DNA from 2 places in the Undibacterium sp. TJN19 genome. Region 1 is predicted to be linked to the other one. Evidence: predicted binding sites of a transcription regulator. Region 1 holds the regulator's gene; the other holds the start of a gene.
What was found. Region 1 encodes FliA, which starts transcription of late flagellar genes. Its sites were predicted from a motif close to CTAAAGTTTNNNNNNNNNNNGCCGNTA; they were not measured.

Region 1 (8,550 bases):
CCACGCTAATTTCCTTTCTTATTCTAATAAATTTATTATTTGTCTCACTCAAGGTGAATGCAGAACCTGTGATATCGCTATCAAGTGGATTTGGGTCTCATTGCGCACTAACTAGCGCTGGAGCAGTAAAGTGCTGGGGAATGAATTTAAATGGACAAGTAGGAGATGGCACCAAAGTAGACAAACTAATCCCCGTGAATGTCATTGGACTTACTGCAAATATTCAAGCAATAAGCTCTGGCTATAATCACACATGCGCCCTTACAACGAGTGGCACAGTAAAGTGTTGGGGCTTAGGAACGGACGGTCAGCTTGGTGACGGAACATTCGTTAGCAAAACAACTCCAGTAGATGTTGTCGGGCTAGCTGGAGTAATTTCTCTCTCCGCAGGTTATAACCATACATGCGCCCTTATTTCCAACGGGCAGGTTGTGTGCTGGGGGAACAACCAATACTTTCAAATAGGTGATGGCTCCCAAGTAGCGAGAAACATCCCAACAACCGTTGTAGGTTTATCCGGGGTGGCGAAATTATCGAGTGGTGTCTTTCATAATTGTGTAGTTACAAACATTAGCACAGTAAAATGTTGGGACCAGAATGCGACTGGGCAATTAGGTGACGGCACGACACAAAGTGGTTCAGGCATTATTACTGCAACAGGAATAAGCGATGCAGTAGATATATCAAGTGGCAACGGATACACGTGCGCCAGAACGACATCAGCAGCAGTGAAATGCTGGGGTTGGGATATCTATGGGCAACTAGGAAATGGCGTGATTAATAATAACGTCCCTTATCTGCCAACCCAAATAAATGGAATTCCGAGCATTGCAAGTATTTCTATTCCTAGTGCAAACGGTGGTGACGTACTAGCCATCACAACATCAGGTGTTGCAATGGGCTGGGGATTAAACGGATCAAGACAGCTAAGCACTGGTGATCAAGTAAATAAATCAATCCCAACAAATGTCATGAATTTAACGGCAGGAAACGGTATTGCAACGTTAGTTTCTGCAGGAACAAATTCTAGTTGCGCAATATTGCAGTTTGGCGTGCAATGCTGGGGGTCCAATATCTATGGTCAACTGGGTAACAACTCTACTGCCAACCCAATAGTCCCAGTCGATGTGATTGGCTTATCAGGCGGACCACCACAAGGTGCTCCAAAAACAATTAGTCCTGTAACTTCAAACACTCCGATTTATACATGGAAACCAGCACCCGGCTCAACTTCATATAGGCTGAAAGTAAATGGCGTAATTACAGTCTACACAGCTGCCGCAGCAGGATGTGAATCCGGGGTTGGACTTTGCACAATTACGAGTACACCACTTCCTTCTGGCTCATACATTTGGTCAGTTCAGGGCTATAACGTGTATGGCGATAGCTCCTGGAGTTCAGACACATATTTTGCAATTTAACGCGAAAAAATCAGTATGACGGATGCACATAAGTGCATCCGTTTTTATATTGAGGCAGCAATGAAAACTGCACGTCAATAGCATCATAGCTTTAGGTTTTTCAAATAATTCATTTCATTCAAACCACTGATTATATGGGTCTTTAAAGTGCAGATCTCGATAATCATAAGTATCCAATATGCCGATTTTAGAATTTCATTTTAATCCTCCAAGCAGACACTGAATTCCCTGCTTGCTTATGCATTCAATACAGCGTGCTTGTTCTAAAATGGAATTCGGAACCAAGACCTGCGGGTAATCTGATGAAACCCTTAAAAACATTAATACAACTGTTCGCTGCTGCCAGCTTGCTCGCTGCGGCTGACATGGCATTGGCAGCCAACCCGGCAATCAATGGCGGCAATCCAGCAGGATTGCAGGATCAAGCCCTGCTGCGCCAGCTTGCTCTTGACTTTTTGACACAACAAGCGGCGGCACAACCTGGGCAAGTCCAGGTCACGGTTGGTGAAGTTGATAAACGTCTTAATCTGGCCGCCTGTGACAGCCCTACCCCCTATTTACCACCCGGCAGCAAGCCCTGGGGCAAAATTACGATTGTTATCAAGTGCGTAGCTCCCACAGCCTGGCAAATCTATTTGCAGGCGAATGTGCAGGTTACCGCCGAGTATTACGTAGCGACCAACCCGGTTGTGCAGGGACAGGTATTGACACTGGCAGATCTGACCAAGGTAAAAGGGGATATTTCCAAACTACCGGCAGGTGTGGTTACCAATCCAGATCAGGCGGTGGGCAAGGCCATGCAGGTATCCATCCCTTCAGGCAGCGTGCTGCGTGTCGATGCGATGAAGAATCCATCGGTCATACAACAGGGACAATCGGTGCGTGTCATCAGCTCAGGGCCAGGTTTTCAGGTAATGACAGATGCCATCGCTCTCAATAACGCGTCCGACGGACAGGTTGCCAAAGCCAAAACCAGTTCAGGTCAGACTGTCAGTGGTCTGGCTAAAAGCGGTGGCATTATAGAAATAGTTTATTAAAAGAAAATATTTCAAAATATTTTGAGTATGTTTCCGTTAATCAATACAATTAAATTAATGCAATATTTTTTTGAAGTAAGGTTAAAGTTTAAAATTACACAGCCGATAAACTGGATGTAGATGTTTGTAATTCCCATACTGAGGGTATCGCTGTGAAAATTGATGACGCACTAAATAAGACCTCCGGACTTCCAGTAAGCCCGCAGCAGGCACGCACGGAAAAACCGGCGGATAGCAAGGCGGATGCAGTTCCAACGCCTTCCCATAATGTACAGATTTCAACCCTGTCCACGCAATTGCAGGCATTGCAAAGCACGCAGGCAAGCAACGCTGTCTTCGAAACGAAGAAGGTGGAAGCCATCAAACTGGCAATTTCTGAAGGCCGTTTTCAGGTCAATTCAGAGAAAGTCGCTGATGGGCTATTGGAAACTGTCAAAGATTTACTTAACGCCAGAAAACGCTGATCATGAACGCAACAAGTTCCGGACACGCTGTCATTGAACAGTGTATACAGGAAGAAGTGAATACCATGTCTTCCTTGGCTGAATTGCTGAAGAAAGAACAGTCCGCACTTGTTGAAAGCGATGTCAGTTTGCTCAATGAATATATCCAAAGCAAAGGGCAACTGGTCAGCAAGATGTCCGAACTGGAAAGAAAGCGCAATACTTGCCTGGTTGAATTAGGCTATAAAGCAGATATTGAAGGCATGCGCGCCTATTTGGAACATGCAGGCAACGTCAGTACGCTGGCAGGCTATTGGGAAAAATTATTACAAATATCTCAACAGGCAAAAGAAGTTAACCGCACCAATGGCACATTGATCAACCGCAGGTTGTCAATAAACCAGGCCACCTTGAATGTGTTGCAGCAAAATAACCCTGCTGGCTCAATGTATGGCCCGAACGGCCAGTCAACAATTAAAAACACACCTGGCAAAGGCTATATAGCTACCTGAACCTCAAAAAAGAAGCGGGTATCAAGCAAACAGATCCTAATTAGGGTCTGTTTTAATTTGTGGCAAGGAACTGCTGACTGGTTTCACTGGCGCAATCGGCACATCGACCGCTGCTTCGGGCAATACAGCCAGAATAGTGACCGACACCCGCCGGTTTCTGGCACGCCCTTCTGGCGTTTCGTTTTCGCTGACTGGCAATTTTGCGCCCTGCCCCACCGCAGTCACCCGCGCCTCATCCACGCCGTTTTCGGTCAGCAAGCGTGCTACCGTACTGGCCCTGACCGCAGATAATTCCCAGTTGGAAGGGTAAATCGGATTTTTGATAGGTACGTTATCAGTATGCCCTTCGACCTGGATTGCATGCGTATCAATCTTGAGCACACCGGCAATCGCTTTCAAAGCCTGTATGGAATCCACGTTTAAGCGAGCATCGCCAGGGGCAAACAACAGGCTGGCATTGATTTCTATGGTAATACCCCGGCTGGTCTGGCTGACCCTGACCTTGCCTTCGCGCACCAGTGGTTCCAGTACAGTCATGATGTCTTTGGCCATGGTAGTCATCTGCGCACGTTCTTTACGCAATGCTTCGCTGGCGCGATTTTTTATCAGCGGCAGCGGATCGAGCCTGACTGCCGGGTCGCTGCTACTCTCCACCGGTTTTGGCTGGAGCACCATGACTTTGCCAAAAGCACCGGTCAGTGAATTCGATAAAACCCGGTATTTACCTTCGTTGACCGAAGAAATGGCATACATCACCACAAAGAAAGCAAATAGCAACGTAATAAAATCCGCGTAAGAAACCAGCCATCGCTCATGGTTTTCTGGTTCTTCGTGGTATTTTTTTCTGGCCATATGAGTTGATTTAATGAGGCATGCTTAGTTTTTATGATTGGTCAGTCTTTCCTCAACCACACGCGGGCTGTCGCCCAGGGCAATACTGTAGAAGATATCTGACAGCATTTCACGTCTCGTCACCTCACGCATGATGATCTCTTTTAATTTATGACTGACTGGCAAAAACAACAAATTCGCCATGCCTACACCATAAATCGTGGCGACAAAAGCAACTGCAATGCCGCCACCCAGTTTGGATGGGTCACTCAGGTTTTCCATCACATGAATCAGGCCCAGCACTGCGCCCAAAATCCCGATAGTGGGCGAATAACCGCCAGCTGCTTCCCAGATTTTTGCGGCCTGGCGTTGCTCCATTTCATACAGCGAAATATCAACGTCAAGGATATCCTTCAGGCGTATTGGATCTATACCGTCAATCACCAGACGCAAACCCTTGCCAATGAAAGGATCGGTAGAGGCATTCATATAGCGTTCAAGGCTTAAAAAGCCTTCACGCCTGGCAACCACGCTCCAGACCAGGGCATCTTCAACATTCTTCTTGCTGGTGTCAGGCGGCTCGGAAACGATCCAGCGCAGCATGCGCAGCCCTTGCCTGAATGAATTCAAACGACTTTGCATCAAGACCGCGCCCAGTGTACCGACCACCACGATCACAAATGCCGCTGGCTGCACCAAGGAAGACAAGCGTCCACCCTCCAGCAATTGGCCAGATACGATGCCGCCGACAACCAGAATCAGTCCGACTACGCTAGCCCAGTCCACGCTTTCTCCCTTAAGTATGCCCTGAGCCTGGCCACGGCCTGACTATGTAATTGTGATATCCGCGATTCTGAGACCCCCATCACGGCGCCAATTTCCTTGAGATTCAATTCCTGTTCGTAGTACAGGCCCATCAATAGTTTTTCGCGTTCAGGCAGGCTGTCAATCGCACCGATCACGGCATCACGGAAATCATCGTTCAGCAAATCCTGCAAGGGGTCGCCAGACAGGTCAGAACAGTAATGATCAAGAAAATGCTCTTTGGTATCGGCGTCATGAAAGTCTTCGTAATACACCAGTTGATGGCCACCGCTGTCGGTCAGCAAATCCTGGTATTCTTCGAGACTGAGCTTGAGCGATTTTGCCACCTCGGTTTCCAGTGGTGGTCGCCCCAGCTTTTGTTGCAGACTATTCATGGCATTTTCGATTTTGCGCATATTCTGGCGCACACCACGCGGCAACCAGTCACTGCTGCGCAATTCATCGAGCATGGCACCGCGTATGCGTTGCACCGCATAGGTTTCAAACTGCGCGCCGTGGGTATCTTCATAGCGGTTAACGGCGTCCAGCAAGCCTATCATGCCGGCCTGCACAAGATCATCCACCTCCACGCTGGGGGGCAAACGCGCCTTCAACTGGTAAGCAAGGCGCTTGACCAGTGGGGCGTGCTCCCTCAGGAGGAAATTTTTATCTGACTTTCCGCTAGCGGTGTACATTTTTTAATTAAATTCCGAGACCAACACCCAACTCAGGGACTCCCTCTATGCCCAAGGTGGTGCGTGCACTCATCGCCAATTGCTCAGCCAGCCTGGAAAAAGCCAGCGAAGCACGCGCCTTCGGAAAAGCATCAATCACTGAGCGTCCCAAATGTGCCGCCTTTCTCAAATGTTCATCGTCCGGCACATTGCCGACATAGTGCAAAGGCACCGCCAGATAACGGCCTGCCGCCTGAGCCATATTCGTATAAATCAATCTTGCCTCTTTTTCCGAAGCGCCAGAAACCAAAATACCATAGCCACGTCGACCCAACCTGTTGCTGACCCGCTTGATCAGGCCATATGCAGCCTTGATCATGTCAGGGTCGGCAGAAACCTGTATCACCAATTCGCTATCATCCAGAGAGGCGAGCGGAAAACCAGCTTCGAGGTTGATTTCACTGTCAACGATAACCAGATCCGAGCGATGCGCGACCACATCAAAAACCCTGGACAATTGCCGCGCACCTTCTGGCGGTAATTTTGCCATGCAATCTGCATTGCGCGTCAACATGGTGACCGACAAGCCGGCAGCGACGATTTTAATCGCCTCCTTCATTGTACGCTGTTGTTGCGCTACATCCAATAAGGTCTGATCATTGCTTGCGTTGAGCCAGGCACCAATACTGTCTTCCGAAGCCCGGGCGTCAACCATCGTGACCTGGTTACCCTGACGTGCCAGGGTAACCCCCAGGTTGACGAGCATGCCACTCTTCTCGTCTTCTTTCAATGCCGACAAAAACGTAAATACCCGGGGCTTGGGCCCCGCCAGCATGCGGCGCAAACCTTCTGCCTGATCAAATCTAGCCAAGAGACACCTCCCGGTTTGCCGTAGTTGCACTTCCTGAAATACGGCCGCCTGTGGCTGTACCCGCCATTAGCAGAGGCAGTTCCTCGTCGAGAAAGCGGAAAGCAGCGGTTTCGCGCTTCAATTTAAAGGCGCGGTCAATCAGGTATTGCTTGTTGGCGATATGCAGATCTTCCGGTACCCGCTGGCCGCTGGCGACGTAATACACCATCAGCTTCTGGCGAATGGCAATATCAAGTGCGCCGCCTATCGTGGCAGCTTCATCGAGCTTGGTTAAAATGCAACCGGCCAGACCATTTCCCTGGTAAGCACGCACCACTTCACTCAGGGTTTCACCAGTTGATGTTGCATTGAGGCATAGCAGACGCTTCACCGGGGTGTCTGTTCCTGACAACATGGCAACTTGTTCGGTCACCATTTTGTCGCGCTGGCTGACGCCGACAGTATCAATCAATACCGTATGTTTGTTTTTTAATTCAGCCAGGGCAATACGCAAATCTGCCTCGTCCTTGACCGCATGCACCATCACCCCCAGGATTTTTCCGTAGATGCGCAGCTGTTCAAAACCACCGATACGGTATCCATCGGTCGTAATCAGCGCCAGCTTGGAAGGGCCGTGACGCATTACACACCGTGCGGCCAATTTGGCCGTGGTCGTCGTTTTGCCTACGCCGGTAGGGCCGACCAGGGCATATACCCCACCCTTCTCCAGCATTTCGTTTTCATTGTCTATGGTGGACAGGTTACGTATCAACACATTCTTGATCCAGTCCAAGCCATTATCGATCTTTTCAGCCTCTGGCAATTTTTCTACCAGATAGCGCGACAGGCTTGCGCTAAACCCCGTTGCCAGCATTTCACGCAGGATTTCTGCTTTTTGCGGTTGGCGCTTCTGGGTTTGCGTCCATGATATTTCAGCCAGTTGCGACTCCAGCATGCTGCGCATGGAGCGTATTTCAGACATCACGTTATTTAATTCGCTGACACTCACCGGTGGCACCTCTACCTCAGTAGGTACCGTCACTTTCAGGGGCCGATGCGTGGCAATTACAGGTTCCGCCTGAAAACGTGGCGCAAACCTTGGTTCATCCGGTACGGGGGCCTGATCACCTGACGCCGGCGCTATCGCGCTGATGGCCTCATCGGCCATTGCCAGTATCTCCACCTTGCCATCGACATTGCGGTTGGACAGGATGACCGCGTCTGCACCCAGTGCATCCCGCAACTGGCGCAAAGCTTCGCGAGAAGTATTAGCGGTAAATTTTCTGACGTTCATGATTGACCTCCGACCAGACTGGTGACTCTAATTGTTTTTGTTTCAGGTAATTCTGCATGCGATAAAACCTTCAATTGCGGCAGCGTGCGGCGCAAGAAGCGTGATAACAGGGCGCGCAACGGGGCTGGCACCAGCAAGACCGGGGTTAAACCCAGTTGTTCCTGATGCTGGGCCGCAGCTTCGGTCTGGCTGGACAAGGTATCGGCCAGCCCAGGCTCTATGCCTGCGCCATCACTGCCACTGGTTTGCAGGGCCTGCATCAGCAAGCGCTCAAGCCGATTGTCGAGTGTCATCACAGTCAATTCATTACCCGTCGGGAAGATCTGCTGAACGATGGCACGGCCCAAAGCAACCCTGACCTGGGCCGTCAACTCATTGGCGTCCTGGGTATGCATGGCTTGCTCGGACAAGGTTTCTATGATGGTGCGCATGTCACGGATATGCACGCCTTCAATCAACAGGTTTTGCAAGACCTTCTGCAAGACAGACAAAGGCAGGATTTTCGGTACCAGCTCTTCCACCATCTTCGGCATTTCCTTGGCCAGGTGGTCCATCAGCAGCTGTACTTCCTGACGTCCCAATAGCTCGGCCGCATGGCTGGTGATCAGATGATTCAAATGTGTAGCTATGACCGTACCGGAATCCACCACGGTATAGCCCATGGCCTGCGCCTGTTCGCGCATG
Region 2 (8,550 bases), on a different contig from region 1:
TTCGTCACTGGCCAGAAACCCTTCCATGCCGACTTGCCCCAAAATTGCAGCGGCACTTCGTGACGCCAGCAACTTTCCATCTATCGACAGTGTAGGGACACCCATCCACAATCCATGATGGGTTGTGGTCCCCCCATTGAACGGGAATGAATCCAGGCAAATATCTATCTTGTTGTAGAGATTCAAATAATCTTCAACATTGGTACGTCCATAAAAACTGATGCGTTCAGGGGCCACGCCATGCGCTTCGAAAGCTGAAATCATTGCCTTCGTGTCAAACCCGGAAGGCATGGCACCAATCAGAATTTTTGAATTAGCGACTTGCAGCAATAAATTTGACCAGGTTTGTATGGTCAGCGCATTGATTTTACTTAAACGGTTAAAGCTGCCAAAGCTGATATAGCCATTCTCAAGTGCAGGCAAACCCAGTACTGACGGCGCCAGCGCACTTGGTTGAAACGGTGCGGCACAAGGCAAGTTAACAATCTTTTCTGTGAACAGATGATCAAACCTTCCCTCAGGCAGGTAAAACCGGTCACCAATGAAATAGTCCATCGCCTTCAGACCCGTCGTGCCCGGATAACCTATCCAGCTCAACTGAACAGGCGCAGGCTTGTGCGCCAACACCATTAATCTGTTCTTGGCTGTATGTCCTGATAAATCACACAGGATATCAATTTGGTCTGAAACAATCTGTTGCGCCACAACTTCATCATCTACTTTATTTATTTTCCGCCAGAATTTGAAGTATGAGCGTATTTCTTTGGTAACTTCGTCCTCAACTTCATTATTGTCGTAAGCATATAAATCCAGCGTAGCAATACGGGATAAGTAGTCAAGAACAGGTATGGCAAATGTGGCGACGGCATGATTGCAAAAATCACCAGACACAAAGCCCACCCTTAAAACACGTTTTTTATCCTTGACATTGTGATGCTGTGGCCAGCCTGGTATCAAAGGTGCCTCGTATCTTGTGCTGTAATCCAGATGCTCTTGAAACAGCTCTTGCGGATTGAGCTGCCCGGTTTCACTCAAGCAAAATAACAGGCAGGTATTGGCTTCGCTTTCATTCTTGCCATATGCGATGGCACGCCGAAAGTGCTGTTCTGCCATGTCAATATCAGAATCAAGCGAAATGCTTATCTGCCCCAGGCAACGGTGGGCGTTACTCAGGTGTGGGTTATTTTGCAAGGCTTTTTCGAAATAGACTTTTGCAGCAGCAAAATCTTTTTTATCCAAATAGATACTGCCAATATTATTATAGGCCTCTGCAAATTCGGGCTTCAATGCTATCGCCCGCAATAGATAAGGCAGCGCTTCATCATCCCTGTCCAGCAAAGACAGCACAGAACCGACAGCATGATGGGCTTCTGCCAATTGAGGATAGCTTGATAAAAGCTGCAATGCCTCCTCCAGTGCTTGTGGAAGCAGCTTTCTTTCCCGCAATATCCCGACCAGATTGATATGCGCCACCGCGAAATCAGGCGCAAAACTCAATAATTTGCGCAGACAGCTTTCTGCCTCTTCCAGTTTGCCTGTAGCTCTTAATAAATTTGCCAGATTATTATAAGCCGCCTGCATGGTGTCATCGATGTCCAGCGCCTTTCGATAATGCGTTTCCGCGGCCTCAAATTTCTTGTTTTTAACCAGGGCCAGGGCAAAATTGAAATGTGCCACGGCATCATCTGGCATGCGCTCTAGCGAGGTACACAAGGCTTTCTCTGCTTCTTGATAATTTGCCGCATTGAGCAGGACAAGACCCAGAAAGCGCCAGGCAATCCCATCTTGCGGATTTTTCTGGATTAACTTACGTGACAGGCGCTCGACCTCTTTGAAATTCGCCTGCGCATACAATGTCGATAATTTATTGATTTCAGGGACATTACTACCGCTTTTATGAGTAGCTGCGGCTTTTGACGCTTTGGCCGTCGCCACTTGCTGGTCTTTATTGCTCTCTTTTACTACGTCACTATCGATAGACGCAGTATTCTGAAAGTATGATGTACGTAGCTCCCGGGCTTGGCGGACAATCTCCGTGTCGCCGAACAGATTTAGTACATCTATATAAGTATCCCAATATTCTTCACATTGCGGCGCTCCCTGAATTGCTGCTTCCAGGTAAGCAAGTGCATCCTCGGGCAAACCTGTCGATACCAACAGCTTACCCAAACTGAAATTTGCCTCATGGTGATCGGGGATACTTTCCAGTATTACTTTGTAATGCGCAATGGCACCTTGTGTATCACCCGCCGCCAGCGACGCTTGCGCCAATTGCAACACCTGGGCAATCGCCTGCTCCAGCGCACGTTCTGCTGTAATTTGAGCAATATCTGGATCAGATGGGGAAGACGAAAGATGCTGACTCATTGTCAAACCTTTATTTAAAGGGATACGGCACTACTTTGAGGCCCAGGTTTTTTAACAAAAACTAATACTTTTCCCAGTCGACAATAGCAAAAAAAAACCTGTTTAAAGCCCGAAATAAACATATAAAACGTCTCAAGTATTTTGAAATGCTGCCGTTTAGCGGAATATTAAAGCCAACTTTACCCCCAAAATAAAATATTTACTTTGAGCAACCCATTAAACTTTTGAAATAAGCGTCCGATACCTGATTGCAACGGCGGTCCAATATCCTGGTAAAACAGACCAAAGTTTAAGGCCACCGGCCATATTTACATAACTTGGGTAAGGAGAAATAACATGGCTTCATTTATTAATACCAATATTGCGTCTTTGAATGCACAACGCAATCTGACTACATCTCAGTCATCCCTCAACACTTCGTTGCAACGTCTGTCTTCCGGTCTGCGTATTAACAGCGCAAAAGACGATGCTGCGGGTCTGGCGATTTCTGAACGTCTGACTTCTCAGATCGGCGGCTTGAATCAAGCTGTTCGTAATGCGAATGACGGTATCTCCCTGGCGCAAACCGCTGAGGGCGATTTGACACAAATCGGCTCCAACCTGCAACGTATCCGTGATCTGGCCGTGCAAGCTGCCAACGGCTCTAACAGCGCAAGTGACCGTGCTGCGTTGAACAACGAAGCTTCACAACTGATTTCAGAGATCAATCGTGTTGCCAGCTCTTCCAACTTTAACGGCGTTAATCTGCTGGACGGTAGCTTCACAGCACAAACTTTCCAAGTTGGTGCAAATGCAACATCGAACGATCAAATTTCCATCTCCTCCATCGCCAGCGCCAAGTCTTCCAGCCTGGGTGTTGGTGCAAGTTCCAGCTACACGACCAGCGTCTCCGGTGGTGTGAATGGCGTAGGCGGCTTCCAGTCTGGTGATCTGGTCATTAACGGTTTCAATGTTGGCGCAACCAGCAGCGACGGCGTATCTTATGCAGACAGCAAAGGTAGCGCGATTGCCAAAGCTGCCGCCATCAATGCCTCTAACGGTACAACAGGTGTTACTGCAACGGCTCAAGCTACAACTACCAGCGGCACAGCTGCAACAGGTTTTGCTACAGCAATCACTGCTGGCTCAGTCCTGATCAACGGTGTTGATATCGGCGCGCTGGCATCTGCTGGTTCTGCTGCTGAACGTGGTGCGCAAGTTACTGCTGCCATTAACGCAAAATCTTCACAAACTGGCGTAACAGCTGCATTTGACTCTTCTACTGGTGCAGTTGCACTGACAGCTGCTGATGGCAGAAACATCACTGTTTCCAAAACTGATGCATCTTCCGGTCTGGCTTCCACAGTAACAGGTCTGGGTAGCTCAACTACCGGTGCAGCCACTGCTATCGGTACTGCTGCTGCAACAACCACTACAGCTGGTACAGTTAAACTGACATCGACCAGCTCTGCCGGTATCGTGTTGGCAAATGGCGGCGCTGGTGCTGCAACAAGTGGTACAACTATCACTGGCACCAACTCCAATATCGCTGCTGGCGACATCCAGATCAACGGTGTAGATATTGGCGCAATCACTGGCGGCGCAACAGCCACTTTGCAAGGCGATGCCATCCGCGATGCGATCAACCTGAAAACCAAAGACACTGGTGTTACTGCATCAAATGTCGCTGGCGTTCTTACATTGACAAGCTCGCAAAATGCCGGCTACACCTTTACAACAAAAGGTACCGCCACGCTGGCCAACTCCGGTCTGGCTGTAGGTACAACCAATGTTGCTGGTGCCGGTGCCACTGCTGCGGGCGTGACAGCTGGTGCTACTGCTGCAACGGCAACGGTTGGCGCAGGTTTGTCCTCACTCGACCTGACGACAGCAGCTGGCGCAACTTCGGCCTTGACGACTATTGATGCGGCCCTGGCCTCTGTCAATAGTTCACGTGCTTCTCTGGGTGCTTATCAAAACCGTTTCTCTTCAGCAGTCAACAGCTTGAATACGACTTCTGAAAACTTGACAGCTTCCCGTAGCCGTATCCGTGATGCTGACTTTGCTCAAGAAACAGCGCAATTGACACGTGGCCAGGTATTGCAACAAGCTGGTACTGCAATTTTGGCTCAGGCGAACGCATTGCCACAAGGTGTATTGGCCCTGCTGCGTGGCTAATCAATGAAAGTAAGTTAGTTTTTCATTGAGAAATGAGTGATCCCCTGGTCAATTTTTTGATCAGGGGTATTTTACTTTAAGGAAACATCATGGATGTCCTATCGATTAACAGCACATCGTCAGGAGCACCTGTTACAGACCGGTATACCGGCGCAACGCCAGCCCCTACTACAGCCCAGAGCGCTGCACCAGTGCAGATTGCCAATCCCGTTACTCCCGCCAATCAAAGCCAGAAGTCAGCGTCGGCTGAAGAAGTTACCAAAGCGGTAGACGAAATTAATAAATCCTTGCAGGTCAGCTCGCAAAACCTGGAATTTAGCGTCGACCATGACGCAAAAGAAGTGGTCGTCAAGATTGTCGATCAGCAAACCAAGCAAGTTATCAGACAAATTCCTACTGAAGAAGCATTAGAGATTGCAAAATCACTGGACAAATTACAAGGTTTACTAATAAAACAAACCGCCTAATATGAATTTTATGTCTATATTCAAAACAAGCAGGTAAATTCCCTTCTAAAGTCTGATTTACCTTTGCCGATAATAAAGTAAAGTACTTCCAACAAAGGGGAATCACGTGGCAGGCATTCAATCAACAGGCATTGGCTCTAATCTTGACGTCAATGGCATCGTCTCCAAACTGATGCAGGTGGAGAGTCAGCCATTAACGTTGCTGGCGACCAAAGAAGCGAGCTATCAGGCCAAATTATCCGCATATGGATCGTTGAGTAGCGCTGTAAGCGCTTTTCAAAGTGCCCTGACATCACTGAACACGCCATCGACATTTCAATCACTGAATGCTAGCTCCGGCGATTCGACCATTGCATTTGCCACTGCCAACAGCTCAGCAACAGCTGGTAGCTATAATGTAGCCGTGACCAAGCTGGCGCAAGCACAGGGCCTTTCCAGTGCAGGTCAGGTCAACTCTACCGATGCGATTGGTACTGGTACTGAAACCACCATCAGTTTTGAATTCGGCACCATCACCGGAACAGCAACAAATGGGGTCTATCCTGGCGGCACGACATTCCAGCAAGATCCCAATCAAACGGTAGGTACCGTAAAAATAAACAGCACCAATAATTCCTTGCAAGGAATTCGTGATGCCATTAATTCGGCAAATATCGGTGTAAGCGCATCTATCGTAGGTGACGGCAGTGCCACCCCTTATCACTTGGTACTCAATTCCAGCAAAACTGGTGCAGCATCAAGCATCAAAATCACCTCATCAGGCGAAGATGCCGCTGTTACCTCTCTACTGGCTAATGATCCGGCTGGCACGCAACATTTTACGGAAGTCAGTACCGCGCAAAACGCCAGCCTGACGGTCAATGGCATTGCCATTTCCAGTGCATCCAATACAGTATTGGGCGCGATACAAGGCGTATCGCTGACGGTTTCAAAAGTCGGCACTACTTCAATATCCGTGTCGCCCAATACCACCGGTATACAAGCGGGGGTCACAAGTTTTGTCAAAGCTTACAATGATCTTAACAGCACTATCAAGAGCCTGACTGCTTATGATGCGACGACCAATAAGGCCGGTTTGCTGCTGGGTGATTCAACCACACAAAGCATACAGAATCAGATCAGAAAAACCTTGTCCTCTTCAGTCAATGGCCTGGGCGGTGGTTTAACAACCTTGTCACAGATTGGTGTCAGCTTCCAGAAAGATGGCTCCATTGCGCTGGATGCATCCAAGCTCTCATCGGCACTTGCCACCAAATTTAGCGATGTAGGCGGCCTGTTTGCTTCTATAGGTTCGGCGACTGATAGTCTCGCCAGCATTACTGGTTCTTCTTCTACGACCAAAGCTGGCAGCTATGATCTGGCGATTACACAAATTGCGACCAAATCCAAGCTGACTGGTGATCTGACACTGCCAGCTACCACCACCATTGATCCAAATACAAAAATCAGCGTTACCCTGGATGGCGTGGTTGCTGACGTCAGCCTGGCGGCCGGCAATTACACCCCGACCGACCTGGCCACCCTGATCCAGTCATCGATCAACAGTACGTCGGCATTTAGTTCGGTCAGCGCGACCGCCAAAGCCAGCATAGTCGGTGGCGCTCTGGTGCTGGAATCAAATAAATTTGGCTCTACCTCTGCCATTAATGTCGCCAATCAAACAGGGACCGGCATTGCCTTACTGACAGGCAGTGTGGTGAGCGGCACCAGTGGCGTGGACGTCGCAGGCACATTAAATGGAATAACCGCAACCGGTAACGGACAGGTACTGTCAGGCGCCAGCGGCAGCCCGGCAGATGGGCTGAAATTACTCGTTGCCGGTGGCTCAACTGGCGCAAGGGGTACCGTGAATTTCTCCGTCGGCTATGCGACACAGTTAAGTGGTTTGTTAAGCGGCTTCATAGGCAGCTCAGGAACCATTACCAGCACCACGGCAGGCGTCAACAGCAGCATCAAGGACATAGGCAAGCAACGCGATGTCTTGAATAGCCGCTTATTTGATATCGAAGCGCGGTACAGGGCGCAATTTACAGCCTTGGACAGCATCGTCAGCAGCCTCAATAACACCAGTACCTTCCTGACCCAGCAATTGGCAGCGCTGTCTGGTAGCAAGTAAACAGTAGCAAGCAGTGAGTAATGAGTAACAGTAATTCGATAACCACGCAGAGAATATAAGGAAAACAATATGTTTGGCTCATCACAAGCACGTGGCGCAAATGCTTATGCCAAGGTTGGCATAGAAACCGGCGTCATCGCAGCCAGCCCTCATAAGTTGATCGTTATGCTTTTTGACGGGGCTATCGTGTCTATTTCCAATGCGCTGCAACACTTGCGCAATGGTGAAATTGCACCAAAAGGTCAGGCCATTTCCAAATCCATCGCAATTATTGAAAACGGCCTGCGCGCCAGTCTTGATAAAAAGGCTGGTGGTGAAATTGCCGTTAGCCTCGACTCGCTGTATGAATACATGACAGCCAGATTAATTCAAGCCAATCTGGAAAATAATGAAACCATGCTGACAGAGATACAAAACCTTTTACGTGATTTAAAAACTTCATGGGAAGCCATCGCCCCGACCAAGGAAGTAGTAAGTGAAGCCCCAAAAGTAAATATTGATCCATTAGCACCTCGTCCTGCTAACTTTGTTGAGGCTTGAATCAAGATGAATAGTCTGGAACTAATCTCGTTGTATGAAAATGTGGCCACCATCACCGGCAACATGCTGGAAGCTGCCCGCTCTGGCAACTGGGAATTATTGGGACAACTGGAACATGATTGCTCCAGTCGCGTACAAACCTTGCGTGAAAATGAAATTCCCTTTGATCTTCCTGCCGATATGCGGGATAAAAAAATTCGCATCATCAAGAAGATACTCGCAGATGATAAAGAAATTCGCGACCTGACAGAACCATGGATGGCGCAATTATCTGATTTAATGAAAAATTCCAGTACCACTAGAAAACTTTCCAGAGCTTATGGTGCAGGCAGCTCTGCCTGAATTGTATGCCTGAACGGCTCGATATAATTAGCAGGCCAGTTGCCAATATCGAGGCGCCAACTGCCGCCTCTGCAATTAGCGAGCTAAAACAGGATATCACTCCCAAGCTTGCCCAGCTTGTTACAGGTCAGTTGTTAAAAGGTGAAGTTCTGTCCAAGCTCATGGATGGCAGTTTCACCGTCCGGGTCGCGGGAATTACCGCAAAAATGTTGCTGCCCGAAGGTAGTAAAACCGGCGACCAGATTCCCTTGCGCCTGGTCGGCACAAGCCCAAGACCGACATTTTTGCTAGAAAACAGTGGTGATGTGCCTGCGCACACAGCATTGCTTCAAAATTACAACCCCAATGCAGAAAAAACCAGCCCATCAAACACATTAAGGGATTACCTTGCCTCTGATGTGGGCGAAACAGGTGTTATCGCCAGGCCCCAGGCCTCGCCCGGTAAAATTTCACCCGACAGCACGCCGGCCAAAGAGGATGCCTCTGCCGTAGTGACCCTGTCGAAAAATGTTGATAGTAGCAATAAAATTGTGAGCGACGTCCCTGATGCAATAAAGCCCT

Region 2: a site for FliA is predicted at 5,037-5,063, ahead of fliD (flagellar filament capping protein FliD). Genes of this name have one in related genera too.

The regions. Positions count from the first base shown of each region.
Region 1 covers NZ_JBMPPL010000011.1:46,497-55,046, reverse strand. The annotation lists gene ACO0LH_RS23280 (RCC1 domain-containing protein) at 1-1,421, shown strand, start outside; gene flgA (flagellar basal body P-ring formation chaperone FlgA) at 1,724-2,458, shown strand; gene flgM (flagellar biosynthesis anti-sigma factor FlgM) at 2,611-2,922, shown strand; gene ACO0LH_RS23265 (flagella synthesis protein FlgN) at 2,925-3,413, shown strand; gene motD (flagellar motor protein MotD) at 3,450-4,265, opposite strand; gene ACO0LH_RS23255 (flagellar motor protein) at 4,290-5,030, opposite strand; gene ACO0LH_RS23250 (RNA polymerase sigma factor FliA) at 5,012-5,743, opposite strand; gene ACO0LH_RS23245 (MinD/ParA family ATP-binding protein) at 5,751-6,593, opposite strand; gene flhF (flagellar biosynthesis protein FlhF) at 6,586-7,866, opposite strand; gene flhA (flagellar biosynthesis protein FlhA) at 7,863-8,550, opposite strand, start outside.
Region 2 covers NZ_JBMPPL010000014.1:33,675-42,224, forward strand. The annotation lists gene ACO0LH_RS25590 (tetratricopeptide repeat protein) at 1-2,367, opposite strand, end outside; gene ACO0LH_RS25595 (flagellin) at 2,704-4,524, shown strand; gene ACO0LH_RS25600 (flagellar protein FlaG) at 4,614-4,991, shown strand; gene fliD (flagellar filament capping protein FliD) at 5,098-7,107, shown strand; gene fliS (flagellar export chaperone FliS) at 7,177-7,647, shown strand; gene ACO0LH_RS25615 (flagellar protein FliT) at 7,654-7,989, shown strand; gene ACO0LH_RS25620 (flagellar hook-length control protein FliK) at 7,995-8,550, shown strand, end outside.